One region of the Streptomyces sp. NPDC032940 genome, then DNA from elsewhere that is predicted to be linked to it. Evidence: riboswitches for the same ligand, from Rfam matches in the RefSeq annotation. Region 1 holds a riboswitch; each other region holds the start of a gene.

Region 1 (3,568 bases):
TCGCCGGAGCGGCCGGGGCCGCCGGAGCGGTCCTCCTCGATCTCGACGAAGAGGCCGGTGTCGGCCAGGCGGATGCGGTCGCCCGTGGTCGGGCCGAACAGGTCGGCGTAGGCGGCGCGGGACAGTTCAGGCATCGAGGGCACCTCCGGTCGCGCCGCGCAGACCCACGACGACGCGAGCGCCCGCGAGGGGGATCAGCTCCACGTCGACCGGGATGCCGGGCTCGAACCGGACGGCGGTGCCGGCGGCGATGTTCAGCCGCCTGCCGTGCGCGGCGGCGCGGTCGAAGTCGAGACCGGGGTTGGCCTCGGCGAAGTGGTAGTGGGAGCCGACCTGGACGGGCCGGTCGGCGGTGTTGAGCACGGTCAGACGGACGCTCTCGCGGCCCTCGTTGAAGGCGACGGGCTCGTCGGCGAAGAGGATCTCTCCGGGAATCATGGCTGCGGTTCCCGTCAGATGATCGGTTCGTGGACGGTGACGAGCTTGGTGCCGTCGGGGAAGGTCGCCTCGACCTGGACGTCGTGGATCATCTCGGGCACGCCCTCCATGACCTCGTGACGCTGGATCAGCTTCCGTCCGGACGCCATGAGCTCGCCGACCGTGCGGCCGTCGCGGGCCCCTTCGAGGATGTGCGAGGTGATCAGCGCGACGACTTCGGGGTGGTTGAGCTTCACGCCGCGCGCGCGGCGCTTCGCGGCCACGTCCGCGGCCACGTGGATGAGCAGTCTCTCCTGCTCGTGCGGGGTCAGTTGCACGTACCACCTCACAGAACATCACGCCGGGACCCGGACGGTCCGGCTGCCGCGTCCACCGCGACGGCTCTAGATGTAACACACAGCAATGGGCCGCAAAGTGCCCGCTGCCGTCGGGAAAACCGCAGGTGGAACGGGGTGCACAGTACGGCTAGAGTGTTTCTGCCACGTCACGCGGTTTTGACTGACTGATTACCGGTTTGACCGGCCGATTACCGGTGCCGCCGACGGCCTTTCGCATGCCCGCGCACTCCTGGACGCCACCGCCGCCGCACCGCGACGTCGCCCCCCCTCCGGAACCGGCGCTGCCGCAGGCGTCGACACGGGCGCGCCCGAACCGGCCGAACGGCTTACCCCCCATCGGCGTAGAAACACCTCGGATTTCCGGCCCGTCGAGCTTGCGCCACGCATGATCCCGGATGGCGGAAGGTGTCATTCCGTCGCTGGTCCCGGGGTCGCCGCGGCACCCGTCAAGGGGTCGAACACCGACATGTCCACCTGAACGGGTGAGTGGTGAGTAACCACACAAGGGCCCGGTTCCGTTGGGATTTTCCGACTTCGGTGCGCCAAGATCCATGACTGACGACAAGCCCCCGCCACAGCGGCGGGGCGGTCCGGGCGGACGCCGAGTCCTGCCGCCGCCCGGACGACCGGTCGACAGGAGTGGATCGGCAGGAGTGGAGGACCCGAGCACGACGGGTCGCCGGAACGGCCGCCCCCCGACGGGGAGGCGCCGGGCCGAGCAGCCCTTGGGGTGAAGCCGCACCCGTGCGGCCGGGCAACTTCGCCAGCCCGAATCCGACAGGTCATCCTTCACAGGCGGCTGACGAAGGGTTGCGCATGACTGCGCTCAATCGTGTCCCGTCCCTGATGGCCCGTGCCGGTACGGCCTCGGCCCTGACCATCGCCGCCGTGGGCGGCACCCTCGTGGTTCCCGGCGCCGCCTCCGAGGCCGCCGCGGCGGCCCACGCCACGAAGGCCCTGCGGATCGCGGCCTCCAAGAAGGGCTCCCCCTACGCGTGGGGGGCCACCGGCCCGTACCGGTTCGACTGCTCCGGACTGACCCTCTACTCGTTCAAGAAGGCCGGCAAGAAGCTGCCGCGGACCGCCGCGCAGCAGTACAACAAGACCCGGCACGTCTCCGCCGGGAGCCGCAAGGCCGGGGACCTGGTGTTCTTCCACTCGGGCCGGAGCGTGTACCACGTCGGCATCTACGCCGGTAAGGGCAAGATCTGGCACGCCCCGAAGACCGGGGACGTGGTGCGGCTCCAGAAGATCTGGACGAGCAACGTCTCGTACGGCCGGGTGAGGTGAGCCGCCCGGAGCGGTGACGGCGCCCTGACGCGCCGTCACCGCCCGGGATGCGTGACGCGGCGCTCGGCGGTTACCCGTCAGGCATGGCCGACCACCGCCGCTGCACCGCACGCAACGAGACCCCGCTGGAGCGAGCCGACCGCAACTTCGTCGAGCTGCTCCAGGAACTACGCGTCACCCAGACCGGGGTGCAGATCCTCTTCGCCTTCCTGCTGTCCCTGGCCTTCACGTCGCGCTTCCCGGAGCTCGACACCTTCCAGCGCGCCGTCTACGTGACCACGCTGCTGTTCACGGTGCTCGCCGCGATGCTGTTCACGGCTCCGGCCGCGCTGCACCGCTCGCTCTTCCAGCGGGGCGCCAAGGCGCGCATCGTGCGGGTGTCCTCGCGACTCGCCACGGCGGGCCTCGGCGTACTGGTCTGCGCGTTCACCGGCTCGGTGCTGCTCGTGGTCGACGTGACCGCGGGCCGGTCCGGCGGAGCGGCCGCCGGCGCGGTGACGCTGCTGGCCTGCCTCGGCCTGTGGGGGCTGCTCCCCCACCGGGTCCGGCGGGTCCACATGACCGGTGAACGCCGTGCCGCGGATCGCCGCACGGCGGCGGACCCGGCCCCGTCGGCCCGGCACGGCCGGGCGCGGGGCCGCACGGCCCGGGCCGCGACGTCCGTCGCGCGCCGGGTGCCGTCCACGCCTCAGCGCTGAGGCTCCTGCCGCTCCACCGCCTCGCCCCGGGGACGTCCCACGACCGGGACCGGCTCGGCGGGCACCGCCGGGGCCGGTGCCGTCCAGGGCAGTTCGATGGAGACGGTCTTGCCGCCCTCACGTGTGGGCCGCACTCTCAGCCTGCCGCCGCACTCAGCGGTCAGCCAGCGGATGATCACCATGCCCCGGCCGTTGTCCTGCTGCACGGCGGCGGGCAGCCGCTTGGGGAAGCGCGGATGGCTGTCGGTGACGCCGATGTACAGCCGCTCGTCGCGGTCGAGGACGAGGTCCACCGTGAAGGTCGGCGACTGCCCGAACGTGTGCTGCACCGCGTTCGTCGCCAGCTCCGAGACGATGAGCCGGACGGTCTCCGACACCTCCGCCTCCGCGGGCAGACCCCACTCCGCCAGGGTGCCCACCACGTAGGTGCGCGCGGCGGCCACCGAGGCGGGATCGCTCGGCAGAGTGACGGATGCTTCCAGATGGTCTGCCATGGCGACGTCGTCCCTTCCCACGGGACCGCGGTCCGACACGGAGCGGATGGTTCGAGTACGGTCCCGGACTGGTGCTTCACCGTCAGACTGCCATCACCACCCGGAGCGGGGCGGCGATCCACCGGGATATGCATATATCTGTCGCTCGAAGCGGTGAACTCTGCGACGGCAGAGCGTATTCGGGTGGCTCACTGGGAGTAGAGGAGTGGCCCATGCAGCACGGTCCGGTGGTGCGCCGCCGCAAGCTGGGCGCGGAACTGCGCGCCCTGCGCACGTCGGCGGGCATCACCAGCGGCGAGGCGGCCCGGCT
Region 2 (3,568 bases), on a different contig from region 1:
GGCCGTGGCCGCAAGCTTCGGCGTCCTGCGGCTGGCCGGGGCGCCCTCCCTGGGCTGGCTGGACGTGAAGACCTCCGGTGACGTCGAGGTGCCCGTCATCGAGTCCGCCATCGACGAGGAGCTCGCCCGGTTCGCCGAGGAGGGCCCCACGGCCGAGGAGATGGAGCGCGCCCAGGCCCAGTTGGAGCGCGAGTGGCTGGACCGGCTCGGCACGGTCGCCGGCCGCGCCGACGAACTGTGCCGGTACGCCGTCCTGTTCGGCGACCCGCAGCTCGCCCTCACCGCCGTGCAGCGGGTGCTCGAGGTGACGGCCGAGGAGGTCCAGGAGGTCGCCAAGGCCCGCCTGCGCCCCGACAACCGCGCGGTCCTCGTCTACGAGCCCACCGCCCCGGCCGACGACGCCGACTCCGACACGACCACCGTCACCGTCTCGGTGACCGACGCCGGCTCCACCGACGAGAACGAGGAGGCGGCCAAGTGACCGAGCTCGCCACCATGGAATTCCACCCCCGGCCGCAGGCCGGCGAGCCCAAGCCGTGGGCGTTCCCGGCCCCCGAGCGGGGCAGCCTCGACAACGGCCTCACCGTGCTGCGCTGCCACCGCCCGGGCCAGCAGGTCGTCGCCGTCGAGGTGTCGCTGAACGCCCCGCTGGAAGCCGAGCCCGCCGGTCTGGACGGCGTGGCCACCATCATGGCGCGCGCGTTCTCCGAGGGCACCGACAAGCACTCCGCGGAGGAGTTCGCCGCCGAGCTGGAGCGCTGCGGCGCCACCCTCGACGCGCACGCGGACCACCCCGGTGTCCGGCTCAGCCTGGAGGTGCCCGTCTCGCGCCTGGCCAAGGCCCTCGGTCTGGTCGCCGACGCGCTCCGGGCGCCCGCGTTCGCGGACAGCGAGGTCGAGCGGCTGGTGCGCAACCGGCTCGACGAGATCCCGCACGAGCTGGCCAACCCCTCGCGCCGCGCCGCCAAGGAGCTCTCCAAGGAGCTGTTCCCGGCCGACTCGCGGATGTCCCGTCCGCGCCAGGGCACCGAGGAGACGGTAGCGGCCATCGACGCGGCGGCCGTCCGCGCCTTCTACGAGAAGCACGTCCGCCCCGCCACGGCCACCGCCGTGGTCGTCGGCGACCTCACCGGCGTCGACCTCGACGCGCTGCTCGGCGAGACCCTCGGCGCGTGGACCGGCTCCGCCGCCGAGCCGCGCCCCGTGCCGCCGGTGACCGCCGACGACACCGGACGGGTCGTCATCGTGGACCGTCCCGGCGCCGTCCAGACGCAGCTGCTGATCGGCCGCACCGGACCCGACCGGCACGACCGCGTCTGGCCCGCGCAGGTGCTCGGCACGTACTGCCTCGGCGGCACCCTCACCTCGCGCCTGGACCGCGTCCTGCGCGAGGAGAAGGGATACACCTACGGTGTCCGGTCGTTCGGTCAGGTGATGCGGTCCGCGCCCGACGGTACGGGCGCCTCGCTGCTGGCCATCAGCGGCTCGGTCGACACGCCCAACACCGGCCCGGCGCTGCAGGACCTGTGGACGGTGCTGCGCACGCTCGCCGAGGGCGGGCTCACCGACGCCGAGCGCGATGTCGCCGTGCAGAACCTGGTGGGCGTGGCGCCGCTGAAGTACGAGACGGCGGCGGCCGTCGCCGCCACGCTGGCCGACCAGGTCGAGCAGCACCTGCCCGACGACTACCAGGCCACGCTGTACCGCCAACTCGCCGCCACCGGCACCGTGGAGGCGACCGCGGCCGTCGTCAGCGCCTTCCCGGCGGACCGTCTGGTGACGGTCCTCGTCGGTGACGCGGCGCAGATCAAGGAGCCCGTCGAAGCCCTCGGCATCGGCGAAGTCACCGTCGTGGCCGCCGAGTAGTGGCACGCGCGCGCACGGCCCTGGTGACCGGAACGTCACCAGGGCCGTGTCATGTCCGAATTGGGGGAGAGGCTGCCCGTCTGCCCTGTGGCGTGCGCTACAAAAACCCTGTTGCGTTTGAGGATTGAAGACAGCCGCGTTTAGCGTCGTCCGGGCTGTTCGTCAGGCAGTGCGCCGCACCCGCGGCACCGGACAGTCATCGCCGAGTCCCCGTACGGCGCGAGCCAGGGGAGCCGGGGACCCATCGCAGTCCCTGGGGTGAATCGGACGCCCGCGCGTCAGCGAGGGGGTCCGTAGGAGACCTTCCACCTCCGAACCCGTCAGCTAACCCGGTAGGCGAGAGGGAAGGAAAGGACCAGCCTCTACATGGCGTTCACGCGCGCCACCGGTAAGCACCGCCGCCCCAGCCGCATGCACCGCACCACCGCCCGCGCGGCGGGCGTCGCGGCCCTCGCCACCACCGGCGTCGTCGGCACCCTCGCGGCCCCGGCCCTCGCCGCCGAGCCCGAGGCCGAGCAGACCGGACTCACCCCGGTCGTCAGCATCGGCGACTCCCTGGCCGAGGAGATCGACGCCCAGGCCACCGCGCAGGAGCAGGCCGCCCTGGACGCCGCCGCCCGCGAGGCGGCGATGGAGGCGGCGCGCGAGCGGGCCGCCGAAGCGGCCAAGGAGGCCCGCGAGGCCAAGGAACGGGCAGCGCGCGAGGCCGAGCGCCAGCGCCTGAACACCTTCGTCGCGCCGATCACCGCCTCCTACGTGTCCACCGCGTACCAGGCCGGCAGCTCCCTGTGGTCCTCCGGCAGCCACACCGGCATCGACTTCCACGCCTCGACCGGCACCACGGTGCACGCGGTCGGCGTCGGCACCGTCGTCGAGGCCGGCTGGGGCGGGGCGTACGGCAACCAGGTCGTGATCCGGATGCACGACGGCACGTACACCCAGTACGGCCACCTGTCGTCCGTCGGCGTCTCGGTCGGCCAGTCGGTCGAGCCCGGCCAGCAGATCGGCCTCTCGGGCGCCACCGGGAACGTCACCGGCCCCCACCTGCACTTCGAGGCCCGCACGAGCCCGGAGTACGGCTCGGACATGGATCCCGTCGCCTACCTCCGCTCCCACGGCGTGGACCTCTGACGACGGACGGTACGTTCCGCACGGCATCCCGAAGGCCCCGGCTCCCCGAGCCGGGGCCTTCGGGCCTTCCGGTCCCGCCGTCACCGTTTCCCGCCCGTTTCCGAAACGTGAATGCCCAAAAAATATCCCTGAATTCCCGCCCGCCGTCCGAAAGCGCGGCTCATTGGCCTAGAGTCACGAAAACACGCGTCCATCGTCGACGTTTCACGGGGATCAAGGCGGAGGTCGGACATGCGTATTCCGGCACACTCGGTGTGCACGGCGATCAGGGACGACATCGTCGCCGGTGTCCACGGCCGCGGCAGCCGGCTCACCGAGGAACTGCTCGCCCGCCGCTACGGCGTCTCCCGCGTCCCCGTCCGCGAGGCGCTGCGCACCCTGGAGGCCGAGGGCTTCGTGGTGACCCGGCGGCACGCGGGCGCGTGCGTCGCGGAACCGACCGAGCAGGAGGCCGCCGACCTGCTCGAGACCCGCACGCTGCTGGAGCCCCTCGGCGCATCCCGCGCGGCCCGGCGCCGCACCGAGGCCCATCTCAAGGTGCTGCGCGGCCTGGTCAGGCTGGGTCAGGAGC
Region 3 (3,568 bases), on a different contig from region 1:
TCGTGCGCGTGCACCCCGGCGAGGAGTGGCTCCACGTCCTGCGGGGCCGGCTGCGGCTGCGCCTCGGGGACGCCGTGCACCTGCTCGGCCCGGGCGACAGCGCCCACTTCGACTCCCTGACCCCGCACCGGATCGCCGCCCAGGACCCCGACGGGCTCGAGCTGCTCTTCGTCCATACCCTGCTGCAGAGCCCCGCGCCGGCGCTGTGCCTGGGGCCCGCCACCACACCGACCCGCCACACCGCAGGAGAGATGCCATGAGCACCATGCAGGACAAGCTCCCGCGCGCCCTGTGGGTGCGACTTCTGATCTACATCGTCCTCGGGCACGTCGTCGCGGGCTTCCTCTTCCTGTTGTTCGAGGTGGGCGCCAAGTAGCGGGCCGGCACCGTGAGCGGGCGGCTCAGTCCAGCAGCCGCTCGCGCAGCCGCTCCCGGGCCTCAGGGGTGACGCCCAGCCCCTTCTCCAGATAGGCGTCGACACCGCCCCAGGTCTCCTCGATGGTCTCGAAGGCCGCCGCCAGGTACTCGGCGCGCGCGTCGAAGAGAGGGCTGAGCAGCTCCATGACCTCGGGAGAGTAGGCAGAGGCGGCGGAGCTGCTGCGGCGCACCTTGTAGCGGCGGTGCTTCGCGTTCGACTTCAGGTAGTCCTCCACGATGGCGTCACGCTGCACGCCCAGGGCGAGCAGGGTGATCGCGATCGACAGCCCCGCGCGGTCCTTGCCGGCCGCGCAGTGCATCAGCGCGGGGACGCTGTCCTCGGCGAGCGCGCGCAGCACCCGGGAATGCTCCGCCGTGCGCTCCTTGATGATCGTGCGGTAGGAGACGATCATCCGGTTCGCGGCCTGGCCGTCCGCCAGGATCGCGCGCAGCTGGTCGAGGTCGCCGTCGCGGACCATCTTCCAGAACTCGGCGCCGTCGGCCGGGTCGCTCAGCGGCAGGTTCACATTGCGCACGCCCGGCAGTGCGACGTCCGGGCCCTCGAGGCGCTGGTCGGCGGCGTTGCGGAAGTCGAAGACCGTGTGCAGGTTCAGCGAGGCGAGGAACGCGGCGTCCTCCCCGGTGGCGTGGGCGAGGTGGCCGCTGCGGAACAGCACGCCGTGGCGCACGCGCCGCCCGTCCACGGTCGGCAGTCCGCCCACGTCACGGAAGTTGCGCACACCGGCCAGCTCGGGTTCGGTCGACGGGACCTGCTGCGTCACGGGGGCTCCTCCCACTCCGCCCCGCCGGCGCTGCTCGCCGGCGGGCGCCCAGCCGACGATACGGCATCTCCTGCCTGCGGCGATGAGTCGGTCACGGGGCGGCCGCGGTGGCGATTGCGACGCGAATGAGCCTTACGTCCGAAATGCTCACTTCGCTCCAACTCGTCGGTGAATAAGGGGTGCTGGAGCGTCTCCCGTGAGCAGCGTCATAGACGTGACCGTCCGTTGTTCGTCATGTTCACGTAATTCGTGGGCCTGTCAAGGCCCTTTGTGAAAAGAGCGCTCACGGAATCGACGGAGTGTGACGGCCTTTTCCCGTAATGGATCAAGCGAAACACCTCTCCGGGAAAACTCTCGCTTGTCCGTTCGCATTCCGGTCGCTTACGTTCACCACCGATCCGGACGGACGCCTAATCCTGCCGCCGACCGGAGCCGCAACCACCCACCACCCGTACACGGCAGGAGCGGGGGACCCACAGGTACAACGCCTGTTCCGGTTCCCGGAACGGCTCGGGGTCAAGTCGCGTCACCACGACGCGGCCGGGCATCTCCAGCCCGCACCCGACAGCTCACCTCGCAGGCGCCGGAGAGGAATTCGCCATGCCCGCGAAGGGTAAGCACCGCCGTACCAAGGCCCAGCGCCTCACCCGCACCATCGCCGTCGCCGGAACCGGTGGCGCCGCACTCGCGCTCCCGCTGATGGGCGCCGCCGCAGCCCAGGCCGCTCCCGCCCACTCCGTGGCCGGACAGTCCGTCCAGGCCGCCGCGACCGGCGCGCACAAGCCGGCCGACAAGGCCTCGGCCTCGCACACCTACGTCGTCAAGAGCGGCGACTACCTGTCCAAGATCGCCGACGAGCAGCACGTCGACGGCGGCTGGAAGAAGCTGTACGCGGACAACCGCGAGGCCGTCGGCTCCGACCCGTCGCTGATCCACCCGGGCCTCAAGCTGTCGATCGGCCACAAGGCCGCGACCGGTGCCGCCAAGCCCTCGTCCTCCGCGGAGAAGCCGGCCGAGAAGCCGGCCAAGGCCGAGAAGCCCGCCGCCCAGTCCGCCGAGAAGTCCACGGACACCGCGAAGACCTCCGCGTCCAAGTCCTCCGGCACGAGCGCCTCCACGGGCACCACCAGCGGCTACACCGCCCCCGTGGCCGGCGCCGGCGTAGGCACCCCGTACCACCAGTCCGGCAGCATGTGGTCCAGCGGCTACCACACCGGCACCGACTTCGTCGTCCCGACCGGCACCTCCCTGAAGGCCGTCGGCGCGGGCACCGTCGTCTCCGCCGGCTGGGGCGGCGCGTACGGCAACCAGGTCGTCATCAAGCTCGCCGACGGCTACTACGCCCAGTACGCCCACCTGTCCTCGATCTCCGTCTCCGCCGGCCAGTCCGTGACCGCCGGTCAGCAGATCGGTCTCTCCGGTGCCACCGGCAACGTGACCGGACCGCACCTGCACTTCGAGATCCGCACCACGCCGGACTACGGCTCCGACGTGGACCCGGTCGCCTACCTGCGCTCGCACGGCGTCTCCGTCTGACGGCCGGCACAGCGCGCACACCGAAGGCCGGACCCCGATCCCCGGGTCCGGCCTTCGGCGCGCCCGCCACCGGCACCGGCTTATTCCTGAGTTGGCGAACACTTTAGGCGTGGCCTTTCTCACCGACCGTCAACCCCTTCCTACGGTCGCGTAGGTCACATTCCACGGTGAATCATGGGCCGATGTGGCAGACGATTCGAAGAGTGACAGCACAGCAGTGATCGGGTCGTACGTGGCGGTGGGGGACAGCTTCACCGAGGGCGTCGGCGACCCCGGCCCCGACGGGGCGTTCGTCGGCTGGGCCGACCGGTTCGCCGTACTGCTCGCGGACCGGCGCCCGGAGGGCGACTTCACGTACACGAACCTCGCCGTACGCGGCAGGCTGCTCGACCAGATCGTGGCGGAGCAGGTCCCCAGGGCGGTCGAACTCGCGCCGGACCTGGTCTCGTTCTGCGCCGGCGGCAACGACATCATCCGGCCCGGCACCGACCCCGACGAGGTGGCCGAACGGTTCGAGAGGGCGGTGGCCGCGCTCACCGCCGCCGCCGGGACGGTGCTGGTGACCACCGGCTTCGACACCCGCGGGGTGCCCGTCCTCAAGCATCTGCGCGGCAAGATCGCCACCTACAACGGCCATGTCCGCGCCATCGCCGACCGCTACGGCTGCCCCGTGCTCGACCTGTGGTCGCTGCGCAGCGTCCAGGACCGCAGGGCCTGGGACGCCGACCGCCTGCACCTGTCGGCCGAGGGACACACCCGTGTCGCCCTGCGCGCCGGCCAGGTCCTCGGCCTGCGCATCCCGGCCGACCCGGACCAGCCCTGGCCGCCGCTGC
Region 4 (3,568 bases), on a different contig from region 1:
CATCATCGCGCCGAACCGGCAGGAGACCGCGACCAGCGATCCCGTCTTGCCGCCGAGCACGTCGAGGTAGTGGTCGACCGGGTCCCGTCCGTCCTGCGGTCCGGCCGTCTCCAGGATCTGGCCGGTGACGAGCCGCTCGAACGCCAGGGCCTGCACGCGGACGGCCTCGGGACCGAGGTCGGCGAGGATCTGGGAGGCGCGGGCGAACAGGAAGTCGCCGGTGAGGACCGCGACCGAGTTGTCCCAGCGGGTGTTCGCGCTGGGCACGCCGCGGCGCACGGCGGCCTCGTCCATCACGTCGTCGTGGTACAGCGTGGCGAGGTGGGTCAGCTCCACGACCACGGCCGACGGCACGATGCCGGGCGCGTAGGGGTCGCCGAACCGGGACGCGAGCATCACGAGCAGCGGCCGGAACCGCTTGCCGCCGGCCCGCACCAGGTGCTGGGCGGCCTCCGTGATGAACGGCACCTCACTCTTGGTTGCCTCAAGCAACCCTTCCTCGACGGCCGCCAACCCGGTCTGGACATCGGCTTCCAGAGCCTGGTCCCGCACGCTCAGCCCGAACGGCCCGACGACGGTCACGAGGGGTCTCCTGTCTGCTGGTGTCTACTGGCGATTACCTGGTTTGTCGATAGGTCGCTGCCACCACTCAAGTCAGCGTATCCGGTCACGTTTCGATCACCGCTAGCGCCCACCGTTACAGCCCGGTCGGTATCGGATCATGCGCGGTATGTTTTTGATCAGGTGATATGAGCAGATATCGACCTATATCGCCAGAGAGGCGCGAAACGGGACACCACATACCCAAAGCTGCCATCCCGGACGCCATCACCCCTCCCGACGGACCGCACTGCGGGAACGTCACCCATTCGGCATCCGCCCCTCGACCCCCGAACGAGTGCCCGTCCAGCACCTCTGGACACCAGCCCGAGCCGTCGCCGACGGGGTGCGCCACAGGCTCCGCACAGGCCCGTGCGGCAGCCTCGGTCCCGCCCCTCGCCTAAACGCCTCCCCTCGAGGGCCGGTTGGCCACTAGTTGGCCCTAATGCCCGTTTTGCCACCCTTGTTGAGGCCCGTGAGTTGGCTCACGCCGCCACTCCCACCCGCACCCACGCCGCGAGCACCGCCAACCCTTTGCCCCGTAGGCGAGTTGACCCTTGGCAGTCGCAAAGTATCAAGCACCCCAAACCCCCCAGACCAAGGTCAACAGGCATGTCGGGTGATTCCTGCACTTGTTCCGGACATGTGCTCTCGCATACGTTCCCGGCCTGTCAGGCGGACGCCGAATCCTGCCACCGCCCCGACACCAGTCATCCACTCGAACACTCGCAGGCAGGAGCGGGGGACCCAGGTAAGTCGCCGTGCCGGTCACCACCGGAGCGGCTAGGGGTGAAGCCGTGCCCGTCAGGGCCCGGCCGGGCACCTCCCCGCCCGAACCCGACAGCTCACCTCGCAGGCGTTGGAGAGGGACACACACATGCCTGCCAACGGTCAGAACCGTCACGCCCGGACCAGCCGCATCGCCCGCAAGCTCGCCGTCGCCGGCACCGGCGCCGCCGTGCTCGCCCTTCCGCTCATCGGCGCCGCCACCGCGTCCGCCGCCACCCCGGCCGCCACCACCACCGCCACCGCGGCGACCACGGCGTACCCGGACAACCTCGACGGCTGGATCCGCGAGTCGCTGGACATCATGGCCCAGCACGGGATCCCCGGGTCGTACGACGGCATCTACCGCAACATCATGCGCGAGTCGTCCGGCAACCCGTTCGCGATCAACAACTGGGACATCAACGCCATCAACGGCACCCCGTCCAAGGGCCTGCTCCAGGTGATCGACCCGACCTTCCAGGCCTACCACGTCGCAGGCACCTCCTGGGACTCCTACGACCCGGTCGCCAACATCACCGCCGCCTGCAACTACGCGGCCGACCGCTACGGCTCGATCGACAACGTCTTCAGCGCGTACTGATCCGTACCCCCCGCAGTGAGCCGTGACCAGGTCCCGTCGGCGGACGGGACCTGGCCGGCTCCGAAGATCCGTTCGAGGACGACGGCCACGCCGTCGTCCTCGTTCGTCGTGGTGACCTCGTCCGCGACCGCCTTGAGTTCGGGGTGGGCGCCCGCCATGGCGACCCCGCGGGCCGCCCAGTGGAACATGGGGATGTCGTTGGGCATGTCCCCGAAGGCGATCGTCCGTCCCCGGCTCACCCCCAGGCGCTCCGCGGCGAGCGCCAGTCCGGTCGCCTTGGTGACGCCGCACGGCTGGAGCTCCACCGTCCCCGGCCCCGACATCGTCACCGTCGCCAGCGAGCCGACCACCGCGCGCGCCGTCGCCGCCAGCTCGTCGTCCGTGAGGTCCGGGTGGCGCAGCAGCACCTTGCTGATCGGCGCGCTCCACAGCTCGTCGCGCCGGTCCACCCGCACCGCGGGCAGGGTCGGGTGGGGCATCAGATAGCCCGGCTCGATGAGGGTCATCCCGTCGACCCCGTCCTGGTCGACCGCGGCGTACACCTCACCCACCTCGGCCTCGATCTTGCCGAGCGCGGTCTCCGCCAGCTCCCGGTCCAGGGTGACCGACCACAGCATCCGGTGCGCGCCGGCGTCGTACACCTGCGCGCCCTGCCCGCACACCGCGAGCCCCGTGCAGCCGAGGACGTCGAGCAGGGAGCGCACCCTCGGTGCCGGGCGTCCCGTCACCACCAGGTGCCGCGCCCCGGCCCGGGCCACCCGTGCCAGCGCGGCCAGCGACCGGTCGGAGACGGTGTCGTCGCCGCGCAGCAGCGTTCCGTCGAGGTCGGTGGCGACGAGGGCATATGCGGTGCGGTCCATGATCAGAGAATACGGACACCGCACCTGTCCGACTCACCCCACGACCGGATGCGCACGAGGACGTTCGCAGGTGTCCGAAACCTGACGCAACACCGTCTAAAGGCGGTTAAAGGCCTGTGCACCAGTTGGCAACAACATGCTCCGCCTTCTACCCTCCGGGCGGCCCCGGGGGTACCTTCCTTCTGTCCAGGGGGACTTGATCGGGGGGTCGGGTTGAACGGCGGACGTGTACGTGTGCTCAGGCCGGGGGAGCTGAGCGAGGGGGAACGGGAGCGCTGGCGCGCGCTGCGCGCCGCATCGAGGTCGCCGCGCAATCCGTTCATGGAACCGGAGTTCACCGAGGCCGTGGGCCGGGTGCGGCCCGGGGCGCGGGTGGCGGTGCTGGACGAGGGCGGTGCGGCCGCCGGTTTCCTGCCGCACGAGCGCGGACCGCTGGGCCAGGGCCGCGCGATCGGACTCGGCGTCTCGGACTGCCAGGGCGCCGTGCTGCGGCCCGGCCTCGTCCCGGACACCCGCCGACTGCTGCGGGCCTGTTCGCTGTCGAGCCTCGCCTTCGACAACCTGGAGGCCGAACAGGGCCTGTTCGTGCCGTACGCCGCCGAGGAGCACACCACCTACGTCATCGACGTGGAGAAGGGGTACGAGGCGTACGAGAGCGTGCTGCGCGCCCAGTCCCCGAAGTTCCTGAAGACCACCCTCGCCAAGGAGCGCAGGCTGGGACGGCAGGTCGGGGACGTGC

What was found. A riboswitch is a leader RNA that binds a small molecule or an ion and turns the genes downstream of it on or off. The one in region 1 is predicted to bind cyclic di-AMP.
Region 2: another riboswitch for cyclic di-AMP. It lies ahead of AB0E77_RS28985 (M23 family metallopeptidase); the one in region 1 lies ahead of AB0E77_RS15570 (C40 family peptidase).
Region 3: another riboswitch for cyclic di-AMP. It lies ahead of AB0E77_RS26605 (peptidoglycan DD-metalloendopeptidase family protein); the one in region 1 lies ahead of AB0E77_RS15570 (C40 family peptidase).
Region 4: another riboswitch for cyclic di-AMP. It lies ahead of AB0E77_RS28520 (transglycosylase SLT domain-containing protein); the one in region 1 lies ahead of AB0E77_RS15570 (C40 family peptidase).

The regions. Positions count from the first base shown of each region.
Region 1 covers NZ_JBEZVJ010000010.1:102,051-105,618, forward strand. Annotated here, with positions in the region: gene AB0E77_RS15555 (urease subunit alpha) at 1-134, opposite strand, end outside; gene AB0E77_RS15560 (urease subunit beta) at 127-438, opposite strand; gene AB0E77_RS15565 (urease subunit gamma) at 453-755, opposite strand; cyclic di-AMP (ydaO/yuaA leader) riboswitch at 1,496-1,557, shown strand; gene AB0E77_RS15570 (C40 family peptidase) at 1,593-2,066, shown strand; gene AB0E77_RS15575 (DUF6328 family protein) at 2,150-2,764, shown strand; gene AB0E77_RS15580 (ATP-binding protein) at 2,755-3,258, opposite strand; gene AB0E77_RS15585 (helix-turn-helix transcriptional regulator) at 3,471-3,568, shown strand, end outside.
Region 2 covers NZ_JBEZVJ010000032.1:20,436-24,003, forward strand. Annotated here, with positions in the region: gene AB0E77_RS28975 (pitrilysin family protein) at 1-481, shown strand, start outside; gene AB0E77_RS28980 (pitrilysin family protein) at 478-1,866, shown strand; cyclic di-AMP (ydaO/yuaA leader) riboswitch at 2,057-2,220, shown strand; gene AB0E77_RS28985 (M23 family metallopeptidase) at 2,233-2,997, shown strand; gene AB0E77_RS28990 (GntR family transcriptional regulator) at 3,229-3,568, shown strand, end outside.
Region 3 covers NZ_JBEZVJ010000026.1:105,692-109,259, forward strand. Annotated here, with positions in the region: gene AB0E77_RS26590 (XRE family transcriptional regulator) at 1-260, shown strand, start outside; gene AB0E77_RS26595 (DUF6126 family protein) at 257-376, shown strand; gene AB0E77_RS26600 (tyrosine-protein phosphatase) at 402-1,199, opposite strand; cyclic di-AMP (ydaO/yuaA leader) riboswitch at 1,636-1,795, shown strand; gene AB0E77_RS26605 (peptidoglycan DD-metalloendopeptidase family protein) at 1,800-2,735, shown strand; gene AB0E77_RS26610 (SGNH/GDSL hydrolase family protein) at 2,953-3,568, shown strand, end outside.
Region 4 covers NZ_JBEZVJ010000030.1:62,667-66,234, reverse strand. Annotated here, with positions in the region: gene AB0E77_RS28525 (polyprenyl synthetase family protein) at 1-582, opposite strand, end outside; cyclic di-AMP (ydaO/yuaA leader) riboswitch at 1,271-1,474, shown strand; gene AB0E77_RS28520 (transglycosylase SLT domain-containing protein) at 1,478-1,969, shown strand; gene AB0E77_RS28515 (HAD family hydrolase) at 1,933-2,829, opposite strand; gene AB0E77_RS28510 (GNAT family N-acetyltransferase) at 3,064-3,568, shown strand, end outside.